3 regions of the Arthrobacter sp. 05L417 genome follow, and region 1 is predicted to be linked to each of the others. Evidence: predicted binding sites of a transcription regulator. Region 1 holds the regulator's gene; each other region holds the start of a gene.

Evidence for each region. The regulator HrcA, encoded in region 1, represses chaperone genes, less so after heat shock. The targets are predictions, from matches to a motif close to TTNGCACTCGNNNNNNNCGAGTGCNAA.
Region 2: the regulator HrcA is predicted to act here: its motif matches at 3,276-3,302, upstream of AC1DJW_RS01145 (FmdB family zinc ribbon protein).
Region 3: the regulator HrcA is predicted to act here: its motif matches at 2,935-2,961, upstream of groL (chaperonin GroEL).

The regions. Positions count from the first base shown of each region.
Region 1 is NZ_JBFTOG010000006.1:65,485-71,193, forward strand. It holds gene hemW (radical SAM family heme chaperone HemW) at 1-57, shown strand, start outside; gene AC1DJW_RS07555 (DUF4870 domain-containing protein) at 98-511, opposite strand; gene AC1DJW_RS07560 (DUF3097 domain-containing protein) at 614-1,468, opposite strand; gene hrcA (heat-inducible transcriptional repressor HrcA) at 1,649-2,662, shown strand; gene dnaJ (molecular chaperone DnaJ) at 2,731-3,861, shown strand; gene AC1DJW_RS07575 (16S rRNA (uracil(1498)-N(3))-methyltransferase) at 3,864-4,640, shown strand; gene AC1DJW_RS07580 (GerMN domain-containing protein) at 4,654-5,670, opposite strand.
Region 2 is NZ_JBFTOG010000001.1:248,761-254,469, reverse strand. It holds gene AC1DJW_RS01160 (AAA family ATPase) at 1-1,690, shown strand, start outside; gene AC1DJW_RS01155 (hypothetical protein) at 1,730-1,975, shown strand; gene cpaB (Flp pilus assembly protein CpaB) at 2,017-2,847, opposite strand; gene AC1DJW_RS01145 (FmdB family zinc ribbon protein) at 2,950-3,213, opposite strand; gene AC1DJW_RS01140 (5-formyltetrahydrofolate cyclo-ligase) at 3,369-3,974, opposite strand; gene galU (UTP--glucose-1-phosphate uridylyltransferase GalU) at 4,092-4,997, shown strand; gene AC1DJW_RS01130 (GNAT family N-acetyltransferase) at 5,004-5,624, shown strand.
Region 3 is NZ_JBFTOG010000016.1:6,706-12,414, reverse strand. It holds gene AC1DJW_RS13335 (RNase H family protein) at 1-782, opposite strand, end outside; gene groL (chaperonin GroEL) at 1,094-2,722, opposite strand; gene AC1DJW_RS13325 (ABC transporter substrate-binding protein) at 3,020-4,372, opposite strand; gene AC1DJW_RS13320 (cold-shock protein) at 4,372-4,575, opposite strand; gene AC1DJW_RS13315 (LytR C-terminal domain-containing protein) at 4,715-5,332, opposite strand; gene AC1DJW_RS13310 (DUF3263 domain-containing protein) at 5,382-5,709, opposite strand, start outside.

The sequences.
Region 1 (5,709 bases):
ACACTCAAGGGCCGCCTACTCGCGGATGCCGTGGTCCGCCGGATCCTTCCGGACTAACGTCCGGCGCGGGAACCGGCACAGGGATCGCGAAGACCCGCTACTTGATCCAGCGCAGGTTGAAGCGGTAGCGGTGCGGCTGTCCGTGGTTCACGCGGATTCCGGCCGACACCGAAAAGCAGGTCACTGCGACCCAGATTCCCGTGGCAAGGACAGCGAACAGGTTTCCCACCACCGGGAGCAAGACCAGGATGTTGGCGAGCACTGCCGCAATCGTCGGGGGCAACGTGAAGTTCAGCGCCTCCTTGGATTCCTGGGCCGTGAACGGGCCACGTTCGCGGAAGATCAAGTAGATCAGGAGCGAAGGCACGCAGCCGAGGATCCCTCCGAAGTGCGCCAGGGTTGCCCACTGCCGGTCTTCCGAGGCGGTCAAGGGCAGCGCGTTGGCAGGAACGCCGTGGTACTGGGACTGGCCCGAGGCGCCGTCCCGATCGTCAGGAGCGTTGTCTGCCACAGTTTCTTCCTTCGAGTATCTATCGGTGCAGTGTTGCTGTCCCAGAATACTTGCTCGGCACGCGATCAGCCGACCAACCACCGTGCCCGAGGCAGGTAATCATCAGGGAACGGTCAGGAAATCGATGACTTCCTCCACGCGACCCAGCAAAGAGGCTTCCAAATCGGCGTAGCTGTGGACGGCGCCCAGAAGCTTTTGCCACCCCAGTCCGATGTCTTCGGCCGTCTCATGCGGCCAGCCGAACGACTTCAGGATGCCGGTCTTCCAATCGGTGCCCCGCGCGACGGTCGGCCATTGCTCGATCCCCAATACTTTGGGCCGGATTGCCTGCCAGACGTCCACATAGGGGTGACCGACGATCAGGACGTTTCCCGTGGCGCCCGGCAGCGTCATGGCGTCGGCAGCAATCCGCGACTCCTTCGAATCCGGGACCAAGTGGTCCACGAGGATCCCGAGCCGTCGGCCCGGCCCGGGGGAGAACGCGGCAATGGCCGCCTTGAGATCGTCCACGCCGTGCAAGGGCTCGACGACGATGCCCTCCACCCGGAGATCGTCTCCCCACACCTTTTCCACGAGTTCGGCGTCGTGCTTGCCTTCCACCCAGATCCGGCTTGCCTTGGCGACCTGGGCCCGCTGTCCGGCGACGCGGACGGAACCTGATGCCGTCCTGCCTGCTTGCGGCGCGCCCTTGGCGGCCGGGCGTGGCGCTGGCGGCAGGAGTTTCACTGCTTGGCCCTCCAGCAGGAATCCAAAGCCGAGCCGGAACGATTTGGTCTTACCCCGACGGTCCTCAAGCACCACAATGTGCATGCCTCCGGACTTCTCCACCCTGGTCACGGCCCCGACCCAACCGGACTGAACGTCCTCGAGAACCATCCCGCGTTCAACGGGCACTTCAGGCAGTTGCCGTTTGGCCGGCGAGGAGAGGTCTTGCGGGCCCCAATTGTCGTAAGACACGGTCTTCACACCACTTTGCGCTAGGGGATCGGTCACGGTCCGTGGCATGCCGCAGGACCGCGCGGGAATCATGTTCGCCGCGAGCGGTACCAATGCTAACAACGAGGTGGCTCATACTAGACTTGTTAGCACTTGGGCATGTTGAGTGCTAACTGTTGAAATGTTGATCGGAGGTGGGCAGTGAGCGAACCACGCAAGCTTGAAGTGTTGCGCGCCATCGTGGAGGACTACGTTCACTCCCGCGAGCCCGTCGGCTCCAAAGCCTTGGTCGAACGGCACCATTTGGGAGTGTCGAGCGCCACCATCCGCAATGACATGGCCCTCCTGGAAGAAGAAGGCCTCATTGCGGCGCCCCACACGAGTGCGGGCCGCATCCCTACGGACAAGGGTTACCGCTTGTTCGTCGACCGTATTTCCGAGGTCAAGCCGCTTTCGGCTGCCGAGCGCCGGGCCATCCACTCGTTGCTTGAGGGACCCGACGACGTCGAGGACATCCTTGAGCGCACCGTCCGGCTCCTCTCCCAACTGACCAACCAGGTCGCCGTCGTACAGTATCCGCACCTGAGCCGCGCGCGCGTCCGGCACATCGAGTTTGTCCTTTTGGCGCCGCGCCAGATCCTGGTGGTGTTGATCGCCGATTCGGGCAAAGTGGAACAGGGAGTTGTGCACGCAGCGGCGGACGCCACCGACGAAGAGCTCATGGCCCTGCGCGGGCGATTCCTTGGGAGTATTTCCGGCTCCCAGCTCGACCTCATGCCGCAGGTCCTGCCCTCGGTGGTTGCCTTGTGCCCGCCGGCGCTCCGGAACCTTGCCGGCGCCCTTGCCCTCGGCCTGGAAAGGCTTGCCGAGCGGAGCCGCGACGAACGCATGGTCATGGCAGGCACGGCAAACCTGGCCCGCTCCAATGTGGACTTCCCGCTGAGCATCGGTCCGGTCCTCGAAGCGCTCGAGGAGCAGGTGGTCATGTTGCGGCTGTTGTCGGACATGGCGGAGGACCCCCGGGGCGTCACGGTGAGCATCGGGCGCGAAAACCCCTATGACGGGCTCTCCGAAGCTTCCGTCGTTGCCACGGGCTACGGTCCGGGCAGCAGCGCCAAGATCGGGATTCTTGGACCCACCCGCATGGACTATCCGAACACCATGGCGGCCGTCCGTGCCGTCGCACGCTACCTTTCCCGCATTCTGGGCGGCTGACGGCTTCGGCTGGAAACCGCCGCACAAGAAACGCAGTGTAACCGTAAAACAAGGAAGAGATACCGACTTTGAGCAGCCACTATGACGTTCTGGGCGTCTCGCCGGAAGCAACCGGCGAGGAGATCAAGAAGGCCTACCGCAAGCTCGCACGAAAGCTGCACCCCGATGTGAACCCAGGTGCCGGCGCTGCCGAGGAATTCAAGGCCGTAACTCACGCTTACGAGGTCCTCTCCGACCCCCAGAAGCGCCGCGTCTACGACGCCACCGGCAACGAGAACGGGACCGACAACGGTTTCGGCGGAGGCTACGCGGGCCAGGGATTCGCCTTCCAGGACATCTTCGACACCTTCTTCGGTGGCGGAGGTGGCGGCATGCAAGGCCCCGCATCACGCATGCGCCGCGGGCAGGACGCCTTGATCAGTGTCCGCATCGACCTGCGCGAGGCCGTCTTCGGTGTCAACAAGAAGCTTGAGGTGGACACCGCTGTCATCTGTCCCACCTGCGAGGGCTCATGCTGCCGTCCGGGCACCCACCCCGAGCGCTGCGACATCTGTGGCGGCTCGGGCCAGGTCCAGCGTGCTGTGCGCTCGATTCTCGGCCAGGTCATGACGGCCGCACCGTGTGGATCGTGCGAAGGTTTCGGTTCGATCATCAAGGATCCTTGTAATGAGTGCAGCGGCCAAGGCCGTATCCGCAGCCGCCGTTCACTGACCGTCAAGGTGCCAGGCGGCGTTGCTACCGGAACCCGCATCCAGCTATCGTCGCAAGGCGAAGCAGGTCCCGCCGGCGGACCTCCCGGTGACCTCTACGTGGAGATCCGGGTCAACAGCGATTCCACCTACATAAGGGAAGGCGACGACCTTCACGCAACGCTGAGCGTTCCCATGACCGCCGCGGCATTGGGTACCGAGCTTCAGCTTGATACTTTCGATGGCCCCCAGGAGATCGACGTCAAGTCCGGCACGCAATCCGGCGAAGTCATCACCCTGCGCGGGCTCGGCGTCACCCACCTCCGCGGCTACGGCAGGGGAGACCTCAAGGTGCACCTGCACGTCGAGACGCCCGGCAAGCTCGACGCCGCACAGGAAGACTTGCTACGCCAACTGGCGAAGTTGCGCGGAGAGCAGTTCACCGAAGGCAAGCTCGTGGCCAGTGGCGGTATGTTCGCGAAGCTGCGGGACAAGCTCGGTAACCTGTAGCGGTGAGCAACCCCGTATTCTTCACAGCAGCCGGAACGCTTGACGGGCTCGGCCCTGGTGACGCTTTCGTGCTCGACGGCGCCGAAGCAAGGCACGCTGTCACCGTCAAGCGCCTTGAAATCGGCGAATCGGTCGATATCGCCGACGGTGCCGGTAAACGGCTCACGGGCACCGTGACGGAATCCGGGCAGGGAACCTTGACAGTCCTTGCCTCCACCGTCCAGGAGGAGCACCAGCCGACGGTGCGGCTCGTGTTGGTCCAGGCCCTCGCGAAAGGCGACCGGGACGAGCTTGCCGTCGAAACGGCAACGGAACTCGGGATCGATGCCGTCGTGCCCTGGCAAGCGGAACGTTCCATCGTCCGTTGGAAGGGTGACCGGGCTGCCAAAGCCCACGCCAAATGGCAATCCGTCGCCACAGCAGCCGCCAAGCAGGCGCGGCGCGCGTGGATTCCCGAGGTGCGTGCCGCCGTCGACGGCTCGGGCTTGGCCGCGGCCGTTGCCGCGGCCGATCTGGCGATCATCCTGCACGAGGACGCGAAACGCCCGTTGCGTGAGGTTCTGGAGAAGTGGCAGGGCGAGGCTTCTAACGCGGATGCCGGAGATGGACTGGAAGTCCTGCTCATCGTCGGCCCCGAGGGTGGCATTTCACCGCGCGAAGTGACCAAGCTCAGCGACGTCGGTGCCGTCACCGCACTCTTGGGCCATCACGTCCTTCGCTCGTCGACGGCGGGTCCCGCCGCCGTCGTGCTGGCCAGCGACATTCTGGGGCGCTGGTAGGAAGCCTGCCGGATCAGCGAACGTTGAACGAACGGGTATCCGTCGCGACGTCGGCGCCATCGGGGCCAACCAAGGAAACCCGCAATTCATAGCGGCCCGCTCCGAGCCCCACGGTGAGGCTGAATACCCCGCCTTGTCCCGGGACGGTCGACGCGGTTGTCTGCCCGGCAAGGTAGGACGACTTGTCGCCATTTGAGTTCTCGCGGAGGATCTGCCAATGCAGCTTCTTCGAGGGGTCCGTGCTTCGCCCGTTGAACTTGACCGGACCGGCAGGCAAGGTCAAATCCTCCTGCGGGTCAATGATCCACACAGGTGCCACCATGGTTGCGTCGCGGACCATGGGATCGCCCAGTTTGACTTGTCCGAATGCCATGTAGTCCGTGTGCCCGTCCACCAAGATGGTCACTTTGATCTGCTGTCCGGCATCGATCAGGCCGGAGCTCGCGGCCGCAGCGGTCGCGGTGTAGACGAGTTGCTGGACGGCCCGCTGAGCCATCCCGGCATCGAGATTGGAATTGAACGCGTCGCGGGATACGTCCACCGTGACCACGTTCTTACCGGAAATCGAGGTCGCCAGGCTGCCCGGATTCTGCCACGGCGTGAAGAAATCGTGATCCAACGGCTTCTGGGACATCATGATCCGCAAGGCTGTGGTGATGGGGTTCTCGTTGCCCGGGTTGTCACGGAATTCGCGGTACAGGAAGGTGTCAGTGTCGCTTCGACCGATCCAATACACGGGGATCTTGTTTGAGGCCTGGGTTGTTTCGAGCGGAGCATTGCTGTCCGGGGCCACCTGCAGGGCGGCTGTCGGGGTGGGAACCGGCGTCGTGGATCCCTGTCCCGTGCGATCGGCAATGCAACCCGACAGGAACAAGGCAGCCGTCAAGGCGGTCGCAAGCATGGCGGAACTTTTCCGGATGCGTGTGCCGTGTGAAATGCCGGCTGGCCTGGTGATGGTGGATTCCTGCTCGTGTTCGGCCGCTGTGGTGCGGGTGGAGTCGTGCGCCCGGGTGGCCGGGTACAAGGGCATTTTTGCCCATGAATCAGCTTGTCATAGTCCCGCGGGCGT
Region 2 (5,709 bases), on a different contig from region 1:
CGCCCTGGAAGCGATGATCAGCGGCGACGACTACCTCGCGATGTCCGACGGCGATTCCCTTCGCCGCCTCGAAGCCGAGTACCGCCTGGCGGACCACGCGCACATCGCCAGCGGAGCCGCCCGGCTGCGGTGGAGACTCGCCGAAATGTGGCGGGCCGGAATCGCTGAACATCCCCGTCAATCGGAACTCCTGCGGAACCTGATCAAGGACGGCCGCGTTACCCTCTCGGCGCTCAGCGCCCAGGCGCCTGCCCTTGTGGCCCGGCTGGTTCCCGTGTGGTCCATCAGTCCGTACCTGCTGACCAGCCTCCTGCCTGCAGAGCAGAAATTCGATGCCGTGGTGATTCTTGATGCCGAGAGCACCTCCTTGCAGGCCGTGCTGCCGGCCATCGCCCGAGCCCACCAAGTGGTTGCCTTTGGTGACGCTAAGATCGCCAATGCCCGCACCTTCAGCGTTGCCGTGGAGCCTCCCATGGCGGGTGTCGCGAGCCAAGACACAGTTGACAGTGCATTTAGTGCTTTGGCCCGGGTCTTGCCCACGTGGCAGTTGAACTGGGTGTATCGCGCAGTTGATGAAGACCTCGTGCTGCAGCTGAGCAAGAACTACTACGACGGCGGCCTGCGTCGACTGCCGGACGGCCAATCTGTCACCGGGCTGGACCGCTCGGTAGTGGTTGAGTACATCCCGGATGGTACCGGCCTGCCAGGAGCCGATCACGAAGGTGTTGAATCGGTCGCGGCCGAAGTGAACCGCGTGGTCGATCTGGTGTTTGAACACGCCAGTCTCCGGCCAAGGACCTCGCTCGCCGTAGTTACCGCAAGCCTGCGGCATGCCGCAAGGATCGGCGAAGCCATACGGCTCCAGCTTCCCAACTATCCGCTGTTGTCGGGTTTCTTCAACGCCGGCGCTGAGTCCTTCCGCGTGGTGGACTTGGAGCGCGCACAAGGACTGGTCCGAGACCACATCATCTTCTCCCTGGGCTTCGGACGCACTCCGCATGGCCGGGCGTTGCACAGTTTCGGGCCGCTGTCCGTCGAAGGCGGACGAAACAAATTTGCCTTGGCAATGACCCGCTCCCGGAGATCGTTGCACGTCCTGAGCTGCTTCCGTCCGGAGGACCTCGACCTGGACAGGTTGGCTCACGGCGCGGTTGATTTCCATGAACTCCTCGATCGTGAACTGTCGGGGAACTCGGATCTGGGAACGCCGGCCACAAGAGCCGCGGCCAGCGAGCAAGCGCTCGGTGAGGATCCGCTGGTGGCGGATCTGGGCGAGCGACTCCGTGCCCGGGGGGCCCGGGTGTGGCATCACTATGACGGAGCCTTGGACATCGCCGCGGCGGCCGATCCCGTGCACACCATAGGCCGTGACGACACCGAATTGCCCACTCCGGTGGCGATTGAATCGGATGGCACGGAACGATACCGCCGCATGAGCGTCAGGGAGCGCAGTAGGCTCCGGCCCCAGCTCCTGGAGCGCCTCGGCTGGCGCTACATGTCCCTGTGGACCATCGAAGTATTCACGGATCCCTCGTCCTGCGCTGACCGCATCGGGTCCTATCTTGGACTCGAGAAGCCCGTAGCGCCCTCGTATGGTGCCGTCCAGGATGGATTCCTGGACGTCGATGTTGAACAATTGGAACTGGACAGTCCCGCGGAGACGGCCGCGGCCAAGCACGGCCGTACCTAAGACACCGGCTCGGGACCGGCCATCCCCTAAGGAAGCGCAATGGCGGAAAGCAAAAGCACCCAATCCAAGCCCCCTGCGGACACCAGTGCCGATGCGGAAGACGCCGACACCGAGTTGGACGAGCAGGAGAAAACAGCATTGAAGCCCGCACCGGAGCCGAAGCCGGCAGGAGAAGGCATTCTGCCCAAGAGGGCCTCGGAAGATGATCCACGCCGTTGGGGTGATGAACCCGGCTACGACCACGACGCCTGGCTCAAGGAGCAAAGGCCGCCCCACTGGGGCTGAACGTTCCATCATGGTCGCGACCATCCGGCGGCGGTCTCGAATCACCGGTTGTCAGAGGGATTGACGAGGACAAAGAACAGTTTCCCGCGCGTGGAAGCTCCGGCCAGGATTTCGGCCTGATGGGGATTGGCAGCGACAACCACCAGGCCGTCCGCGTCGTTCGTGCCCAACCATTGGCTGGCTTTGCCTCCCTGCGCGGACGTCCACAATACCGGGACCGCGGCTGCCAAGAGTTCGGATTTCTTGCCCGGGTCCTCAAGTCCGCCTTCCGCAGTGAGCACAACGTTGACCAACTGGCCGGGCGAGACCAGCTGAATTGATGCGGGATCGGCCATGCGTAGTGGAACGGCCGCTGTCGCAGGTGCGGTGCCCGTCAGCAGGCCCGGTCCCAGAAGCTGGGCGTCTGTGGGGATCTGCCCCTTCTGCAGGGGCGACGCAAGCTGTCTCCCGCCGTATCCAGTGCTGGAGGTGAGTGCCCCGGCTGGAACTCCATCAGGAAGGACTTCCAGGGGTTTAAGGTCGGAATCCGTCAAACTCAAACCGGCCGGAAGATCCCGCGCGGCGGCCAGGACCGTGGCCCGCTGTTCCGAAGCCGGCGTAAGTTGATGGACAGCGATCCCGACCGCCACGCACAGCAGGAGTGCCACCACGAGGCGGCGGTTGCGGCTCAGCCAGCTACCGAAGCTGCGGTGCCCGGCTTGTCCCGCGGGAGCACCCAGATGCCCGCCAGCCCTGTAAGGAACAGCCTGTAGACGTCGGGTGCGCGCCGTGTTAATGCGTGCTGTCCCATTCGGCGCGAGGAATCTACTGCGCGGAATCGATGAAGGCCCGGCAGGAGTGGGGCCTTGGGCTGCGTTCGGGGTCGCTGGCATACTGCCACGCTAACCGGGCACGCAGGCCCGTGGCAGGGCTCTATTGAGCTATGTGGAAACGTTGAGCTATGTGGAAAAACCGGGAGTAGCTGGAAACCGCAATCAGCTCGCGGCAGCCGCCGGAACAGACGTTGGCGCCGGGGATGCAGCTGGTGCGGCAGGAGCGGCCGAAACGGTGCTTCCCTTGGAGTCCCGGGAATCGGTGCGGTAGAAGCCCGATCCCTTGAAGACGACGCCCACGCTGTTGAACTTCTTGCGCAACGATCCTTGGCATTCAGGGCAGTCGGACAGGGAACTGTCCGTGAAAGCCTGAACGATGTCAAAGGCATGTCCGCAGTCTTTGCAGGCATAGGCATATGTGGGCACTGGTGATCCTCCTCCGGGACGAACTACAGGTCCTGTGCTGCCAAGCCGGATTGTTCCGTCCATTAGCAGTCCCAGGGCCTGAGTGCCAATTCTATCATCCGGCATCCAGGCCGGTACCACAGATGTGGCGGAGTAGACAGGCCGGCAAAGCCTCGTCATGCTGCCGGAACCAGCCGGACTATCCGGTGGGGGGTAAGCGCCTCCGCCACGGGCTTATCGAACGGTTCGGCCGGGATCGTCCCGGCCGGCAGCACCTCACGGTCATATACGACGGCTACAGTCGGCGGACGCTGCCCGTCGGCGTCGAGCTTGTCGAGGAGGCGGTCGTAGTATCCGCCCCCTTGGCCGATGCGGTTTCCGCTTTCATCGACAGCGGTGGCCGGGAGGAAGATTCCACTCGCATCCTTGATGATGTCACTGTCGAATCGTTCGCCCACCGGCTCGTCAATCGGTGCGTACTTTGAGCGGACAAAAGCCGCCTCCGGTGTCCAATAGACCCAGCTCAGACGCCGTTCCGGTTCACAGACGGGAAGAAGGACCTTGTGCCCGGCCGCATGCAGAGCCGCAAGCAAGGGCATTGTGGGCGGCTCGGCGGCTACTCCGACATAGGCCGCAAAAGTCGCCGGCTTCCCGTGGGCAACGGTATCCGCCCATGAGAGGCCACCGCGGGCAATCCCCGTCCCAGCGTCGGCGCGCTCTTGCCCGGTCAAGGCGAGCCGCCGGTTCCGGTTGTCCCGGCGGATGTCGTCTTTCAAAGTCACTTTTGCTCCAGTTCTCGTTGCTGAGCGGCTCAGGGGCGGGGAAGGCCCGGCGGGATCCCTTCCCTCCGGCACCTTCCTTTTTGCCCATTGTCCAGTTCCTTCCGTTAGATTAGTCCGGTGACTTCCAATAACTGCGCCGTCCGCAAGGCCGTTATCCCCGTTGCCGGACTCGGCACCAGGTTTCTGCCTGCCACAAAGGCCATGCCCAAAGAGATGCTTCCGGTAGTCGACAAGCCGGCCATCCAATATGTTGTCGAAGAAGCCGTGAGCGTCGGGCTCAATGACATCCTCATGATCACAGGCCGCAACAAGCGTGCGCTGGAGGATCATTTCGACCGGGTACCGGCTTTGGAAGCGACCCTGGAGGCCAAGGGAGACACCACCAAGCTGGACTCGGTGCAGGCTACCAGCAACCTCGGCGACATTCACTACGTCCGTCAGGGCGACCCCAAGGGGCTGGGACACGCAGTGTTGCGTGCAAAGCAGCACGTCGGGTACGAACCTTTCGCCGTTCTTCTCGGTGACGACCTCATCGACGCCCGGGACACGCTCCTTAGCGACATGATCGAGGTCCAGCACAAAACCGGTGGTTCCGTTGTAGCCCTCATCGAAGTCGAGCCTTCCCAGATCAGCGCCTACGGCTGTGCGGACATCGAGGATATCGGCGAGGACGGCTACGTCCGCATCAAGCAGCTTGTGGAGAAGCCTGCTGTCGATGAAGCTCCGTCCAACTTGGCCGTGATTGGCCGATACGTGCTTCACCCCTCGGTTTTCGACGTCCTCGAGAAAACCGAACCGGGCCGTGGGGGAGAGATCCAACTGACAGATGCGCTTCAGGTTCTCGCTGCGGGCGAAGGCGAAGGCAGCGGTGTTTATGGAGTCGTTTTCCGCGGCCGTCGGTACGACACCGGGGACAAGCTCAGCTATCTCAAGGCCTGCGTCCAGCTTGCCTGCGACAGCGAAGACCTCGGTCCCGGCCTGCGTGAGTGGCTGCCGGGCTTTGCCGCCGGCCTCAGCAAGTAGGTCCTTGTGTGGGGGTCGGCCATCTGGCCGGTGACGCTCGAATGCGGCGACCTCGTCTTGCGTCCCATCCAATACCGGGACAAGAAGGAATGGACCGAGGTCCGCTCACGCAATAGTGATTGGCTTGCGCCCTGGGAAGCCTCCAACCCGGCCCCGGGTGGCCGCCTACCGAACTATCGGCAGATGGTGGCGTCCCTTAACGCGCAGGCTCGGCAAGCGAGTGCCCTTCCGTTCGTGATCACGGAACGTATTCCCGGGTTCCATGAGCCTAGGATCGTAGGCCAGTTGACGGTCTCCTCGATTATGTGGGGATCGGCCATGACGGCCACGCTCGGCTACTGGGTCGACCAGGCCCGGGCCGGTCGCGGAATAGCGCCCACAGCGGTTGCCATGGCGACCGACCATTGCTTTGAAGCCCTTGGCTTGCACCGGATGGAAATCAACATCAGGCCCGATAACGGGCCGAGCCTACGGGTTGTCGAGAAGCTGGGATTCCGCGACGAAGGCCGCCGTGAGCGTTTCCTTCACATCAATGGAGAATGGGCTGACCATCGAAGCTTTGCGTTGACCTCGGAGGAGGTCCCTGGGGGCTTGCTGGCTGCTTGGCTTAGACGCGGAGTCAACTAGTCCACTTGGGTGAATGAGGGTCATAAATCCATTGATTTGCCGACTCTCCGACGACACACCGTTGGCAATGCGGTGGCCCCTGCGT
Region 3 (5,709 bases), on a different contig from region 1:
AGAATGACCGTTTCCTCGTCTGAGCGCCCGCCTGCCTGGCCAAGGACCGCTTCTTCGTCATCACCAGCGAACAAAGTGGGCTCGATGAACCTCTCCTGCTCCGGGAACTCAGCCGGCGCGTTCGGCATGGAACCGCTCGAGAGATCCTGACCGCCGAACAGCGTGAGGTCTTCATCCTGGGCATCCGTGTCGTCGTCGTCGAAAAGCGATGGCGCGTCCACAGGCGCTGTGCGGACTGATGGTGTGCGGACTGATGGTGTGCCAACTGATGGTGTGCCGACTGACAGCGTGCGGGACAAGGACCGTGCGGCTTCAGCTCCCGGATAGCCCGGCCCGGCAGGAGCGGCTATTCCCTGCTGGAACGCTGTGGCGACCGCACGCGCGCGATCGTCGGCAGCCTCGTTGAGGTCGTGGCCGGCGTGGCCCTTGACCCACTCGAACGAGTACTTGCGGCCGACAATAGCCTGGTCGATGTCCTTGAGGAGATCGACGTTCAAGACGGGCTTCCCGTCCGCCTTGCGCCAGCCTTTGCGCTTCCAACCCGGCATCCACTTGGTGATGCAATTGATGACGTACTGGCTGTCGCAGAGAATCTTCAGCTCTTCATCGGGAACATGTGCCGTGGACCGGAAGAGGTCCAACACAGCCATGAGCTCGCCCTGGTTGTTGGTTCCGTGCGGCCACCCGCCGGCCCTCCAGCAAGAGTCGTTCACGTACCAGGCCCAACCGGCAGGCCCGGGATTGCCGAGGGCAGAACCATCGGCGGCAGCAATAATCGTCATGGTTTCCATCCTGCCAGACCACCCCGACACTCCCGGACCGAATGCCCCAGCCGCCGGGTCACACCGCTCCCCGAACGACGCTCGCTCACATATATGGCCAAAAATCCAAACCCTCTTTCAGATCTGGCGCCCTAACCCAAAACCCCTCTGCAGCAGAAGTGAGCGAGCGTCCGCCCAGAACCCGACACACGTGAGCGAGCGTCCGGCCAAAACCCGATATAGGTGAGCGAGCGTCGTTAAACGGCGACGACGGCCCCCACCTGAGGTGGGGACCGCCGTCGTGCGTGTGGCTAGTGAGCTAGACCGGGGGCTTAGAAGCCGCCCATGCCGCCCATGTCGTCGCCGCCACCCATAGACGGAGCGTTCTTCTCCGGCTTGTCGGCAACAACGGCCTCGGTGGTCAGGAACAGACCAGCGATGGAGGCAGCGTTCTGGAGAGCCGAGCGGGTGACCTTTACGGGGTCGTTGACGCCGGCAGCCAGCAAGTCCTCGTAAACGCCGGTTGCAGCGTTCAGGCCGTGGCCCGACGGCAGGCCGCGGACCTTGTCGATGACAACGCCCGGCTCGAGGCCAGCGTTGTAAGCGATCTGCTTGAGCGGAGCGTCGATGGCAACGCGGACGATGTTGGCGCCCGTTGCTTCGTCGCCTTCGAGCTGCAGGTTGGCGAATGCCTTGGCACCGGCCTGGATGAGGGCAACGCCACCACCGGCGACGATGCCTTCTTCAACGGCAGCCTTCGCGTTGCGGACTGCGTCCTCAATGCGGTGCTTGCGCTCCTTGAGCTCTACCTCGGTTGCGGCACCGGCCTTGATGACTGCAACGCCGCCGGCCAGCTTGGCCAGGCGCTCCTGCAGCTTCTCGCGGTCGTAGTCGGAATCGGAGTTCTCGATCTCGGCACGGATCTGCGCCACGCGGCCGGCGATGGCGTCGGCGTCGCCGGCACCTTCGACGATGGTGGTCTCGTCCTTGGTGACAACAACCTTGCGGGCGTTGCCGAGCAGTTCGAGGGTTGCGTTCTCGAGGCTGAGGCCGACCTCGGAGGAGATGACCTGGCCACCGGTGAGGATGGCGATGTCGGCGAGCTGTGCCTTGCGGCGGTCACCGAAGCCCGGAGCCTTGACGGCAACGGACTTGAAGGTGCCACGGATCTTGTTGACGATCAGGGTGGCCAGGGCCTCGCCCTCGATGTCTTCGGCGATGATCAGCAGCGGCTTGTTGGACTGCATGACCTTCTCCAGGACCGCAACGAGTTCCTTCACGTTGGAGATCTTGGAGTTGACGATCAGGATGTACGGGTCCTCGAGGACCGTTTCCTGGCGCTCTGCGTCGGTGACGAAGTAAGCGGAGATGCAACCCTTGTCGAAGCGCATGCCTTCGGTGAGCTCAAGCTCCAGTCCGAAGGTGTTGGACTCCTCGACAGTGATGACGCCTTCCTTGCCAACCTTGTCCAGGGCTTCAGCAATGAGGTTACCGATTTCGGTGTCGCCGGCAGAGATGGAAGCAGTGGCTGCGATCTCTTCCTTGGTCTCGATCTCCTTGGCGGAGGCGAGCAGCTCGCGGATGACGGCTTCAACAGCCTTCTCGATGCCGCGCTTGAGGGACAGCGGGTCGGCGCCGGCAGCTACGTTGCGCAGGCCTTCCTTGACGAGGGCCTGGGCCAGGACCGTGGCGGTGGTGGTGCCGTCGCCAGCGACGTCGTCCGTCTTCTTGGCAACTTCCTTGACCAGCTCGGCGCCGATCTTCTCGTAAGGATCGTCCAGCTCGATCTCCTTGGCGATGGAAACACCATCGTTGGTGATCGTGGGGGCGCCCCACTTCTTTTCGAGGACGACGTTGCGTCCACGCGGGCCGAGGGTAACCTTGACGGCGTCGGCGAGGATGTTCAGACCCCGCTCGAGACCGCGGCGTGCCTCTTCATCAAATGCAATGATCTTGGCCATAACGGCGGTAGTCCTTTCGGGACAGTCGTTAAGAAGGTGCCTTCACTGCGGTGCCCGCGACGGACGATCCTTCACATTCGGCCTCTGTACGCCGCGTGCTCCGGACCTCACCCCAGCAAGGTTTTCTTTGTTCTCCCAGGCACCGCCATTATTTCCATACGGCCGGAGCCGCGAAGAATTAGCAGTCAGTGCTTGAGAGTGCTAATCAATAATTAGCACTCACCCGAGGAGAGTGCAAGCAGCAAGCGCAGGAAACTACTCGCCACGCCAAGGGAATTCGCTACCGGCACAAGCCGATCACGGGGTCCGTGAGGCGGTCTCCTTGCCACTCACCCGAGCAGTATTGTCGGCACCGTACGTGAAGACCATGTAATTGGACGAGGTAACGTCGCCGTTGGCGTCGAAACCGATGGTGCCGGACTCGCCGTCGTAATCCGGGAGCTTGGCCCCCTTCAGCACCTCGACGCAGTCCTTGTATGACGTACAAGACGTGCGTTCCTTCGTTGCCGCATCGCCCCACGTCGGACGCGCCCCGCCGGACACAGTGGTGAGCCAGGCCGCGATCGAGCCACCGGCGTCGTCGCCCGCCGCTGCGGCCGCAAGCGCCGCGAGGGTGACGGCGTCGTACGTCTCGGCGGCGTACGTCGTGTCCTTGAGTTTGGGGTCGATCCCCGTCAGATCTGCCTGGAATTCCGCACTCGGGAAGACCCCCGGAAGAATTCCCCGCGCGCCGTGGAGGCCGCCGGCGCCGAGTGCGGTTCCGTATTGGCGGATGGCACCGTCGCTCAAGATCAGGCTCTTGCCGCTCAGACCAGCGTTCATGAGCTCGGCCAAGGCGCCTTGGGCACCATCACGGGCAACCACGACGACGGCGTCCGGCGTGCCGGACTTGATCCCCTCCGCGGCCGGAGCTGCTTTGCCGGCCGTGAATTCTACGTTGGACACGGCCTCTATTCCGAGGCTGCGGGCGGCATCCATGACCGCTCCCGAGACCCGCGTACCGTAGTCTCCGGCTTCGTGGAGAACGGAAATCCTCTTGGCGCCGGCGTCGTGGGCCAGCTTCGCCAAGACGCTGCCCTGCGCGGCATCAGCGGCCGAGGTGCGGAAATAGAAGCCGCCGCTCTTGTAGCTGCTCAGTCCAGATGCCGTGTTGGCCGGCGAGATGAGCGGAATCCGGGCGGGCGAGAGCACATCGATAGCGGCGGGCGCATGGCTGGAATCGGTCGGCCCCACAACCACGTCGGCGTGGGCGGACAGCAACGCCTTGGCTTGGGCCGCTGTGTCGGCAGTGAAGGCCGCCGCGCCGGCCCCCTGGCTTGCGCTGCTGCCTTCGCCGGCCGCCGATGCCGGGAGCAACTCGACGGGGCGGCCCTTGTATCCGCCGGCGTCGTTGATCTGCTTGATAGCCAACTTGGCGGCAGCCAGCTCGGACTCGTTGAGGAACGCGGAACTACCGGTACTGTCCAGGATCACGCCGATGCGCAAGGTGCCGTCGCCGCTCGGGGTAACCGAGGCAAGCCTGGCGTTGCCGATGGGGGCGGAACATCCGGCCAGTCCGAGGGCCAGAGCTGCAAAAGCTGCGAGAAGAGAAACTACCCGGGAGCGGTGCCTTCCAATAGGCCAGGACAGCTCTGTTGCCGCAACACCCACTAGATAAGCCGCACGCTTTCTGCCTGCGGGCCCTTCTGGCCCTCGCCCAGTTCGAAGTCGACCCGTTGTCCTTCTTCGAGCGCACGGAAGCCATCCATCTGGATAGCGGACCAATGCACAAAGATGTCGTCACCGGACTCATCCACGGTGATGAATCCGTAGCCCTTTTCGGCATTGAACCATTTGACGGTTCCCAAAGCCATGATCCCCACACTTTCAACTAGCAGTGGCCGGCTTCCGGGATCTCCGGGCCAGCTCACAACTACTGTAACCACAGTCACGTTGCAGTGGCGCAACCTCGGGTGTGGGTGGCCGCAATGTTATTGAGGCGTAACCGAGTTGCTACTTGTAACCTGGACCCAGAATGACAACCACGGGCTGCTGGAATTCGGCGCTGTCCACAAGATTGGAAATGCCCAGCAATTTGCCGAGGGCTTCGGCATTGCCCTTCTGGGCAGCGCCTTTGTAGAAGACCGACGACGTCTGCTGGGGCATGCCGCCCCAGTTTGCGACGGTGGACAACGGCCAGCCACCGACTTGCACCATGCCGGCCACACGGGCAGCCAGGCCACTGGTGGTGGTGCCGTTGTAGACCGCGACTGCCGCGGTCTTGTCCAATGGCGCCGTGCTGGGCGTCGGCGTGCTGGATGGAGTGTCGCTGGGGCTCGGCTGGGTGGACGGCTGGCTGGATGCCTGCGCAGAACTGTTCGCCGAAGGCGACGCCACGGTGCTCTGCTTGGAGGCGTCAGCGGTGACGACGGCTTGCGGCGTCGTCGACGAGGTGAAGCCAAGCTTCGGAAGGATGAGGAACGCAACGAGGCCGACAGCCAGCGCGATGCCACCCAGGAGCAGCACCGGCCACAGGGTGGGCCGGGAAGCGGACGCGACGAGCCTGTGGACACCTTGGCGCGATGAGCTCTGCGGGACGCGGTCGAATTCATCCCGGGCAAATTTGGTCATGGTGAAGCCTTGTCCTTGCTGCTTGCTTGCTGGGGGATCAGCGTGTGCTTTATGCGTCGGAACCGAGACGGCGCGCGGTGCGGGCCCTCTGACGTGACATACGTAGTCTACGCAATCTCTTGACCAGCATAGGATCGTGCGCCAATGCTTCCTCGGTGTCGATGAGGGCATTGAGCAGCTGGTAGTAGTGGGTAGCGGAGAGATCGAAGAGTTCCCTGACGGCCTGTTCCTTGGCCCCGGCGTACTTCCACCATTGCCTCTCCAGGGCGAGCATCTGCTGTTCACGCTCGCCGAGCGGCGAATCGCTCCGGAGTCCGGCGGACAGGTCCTCGAGCACCAATCCAGTTGCTTCGGACGCCATGGGTTCCCGTGCGGGT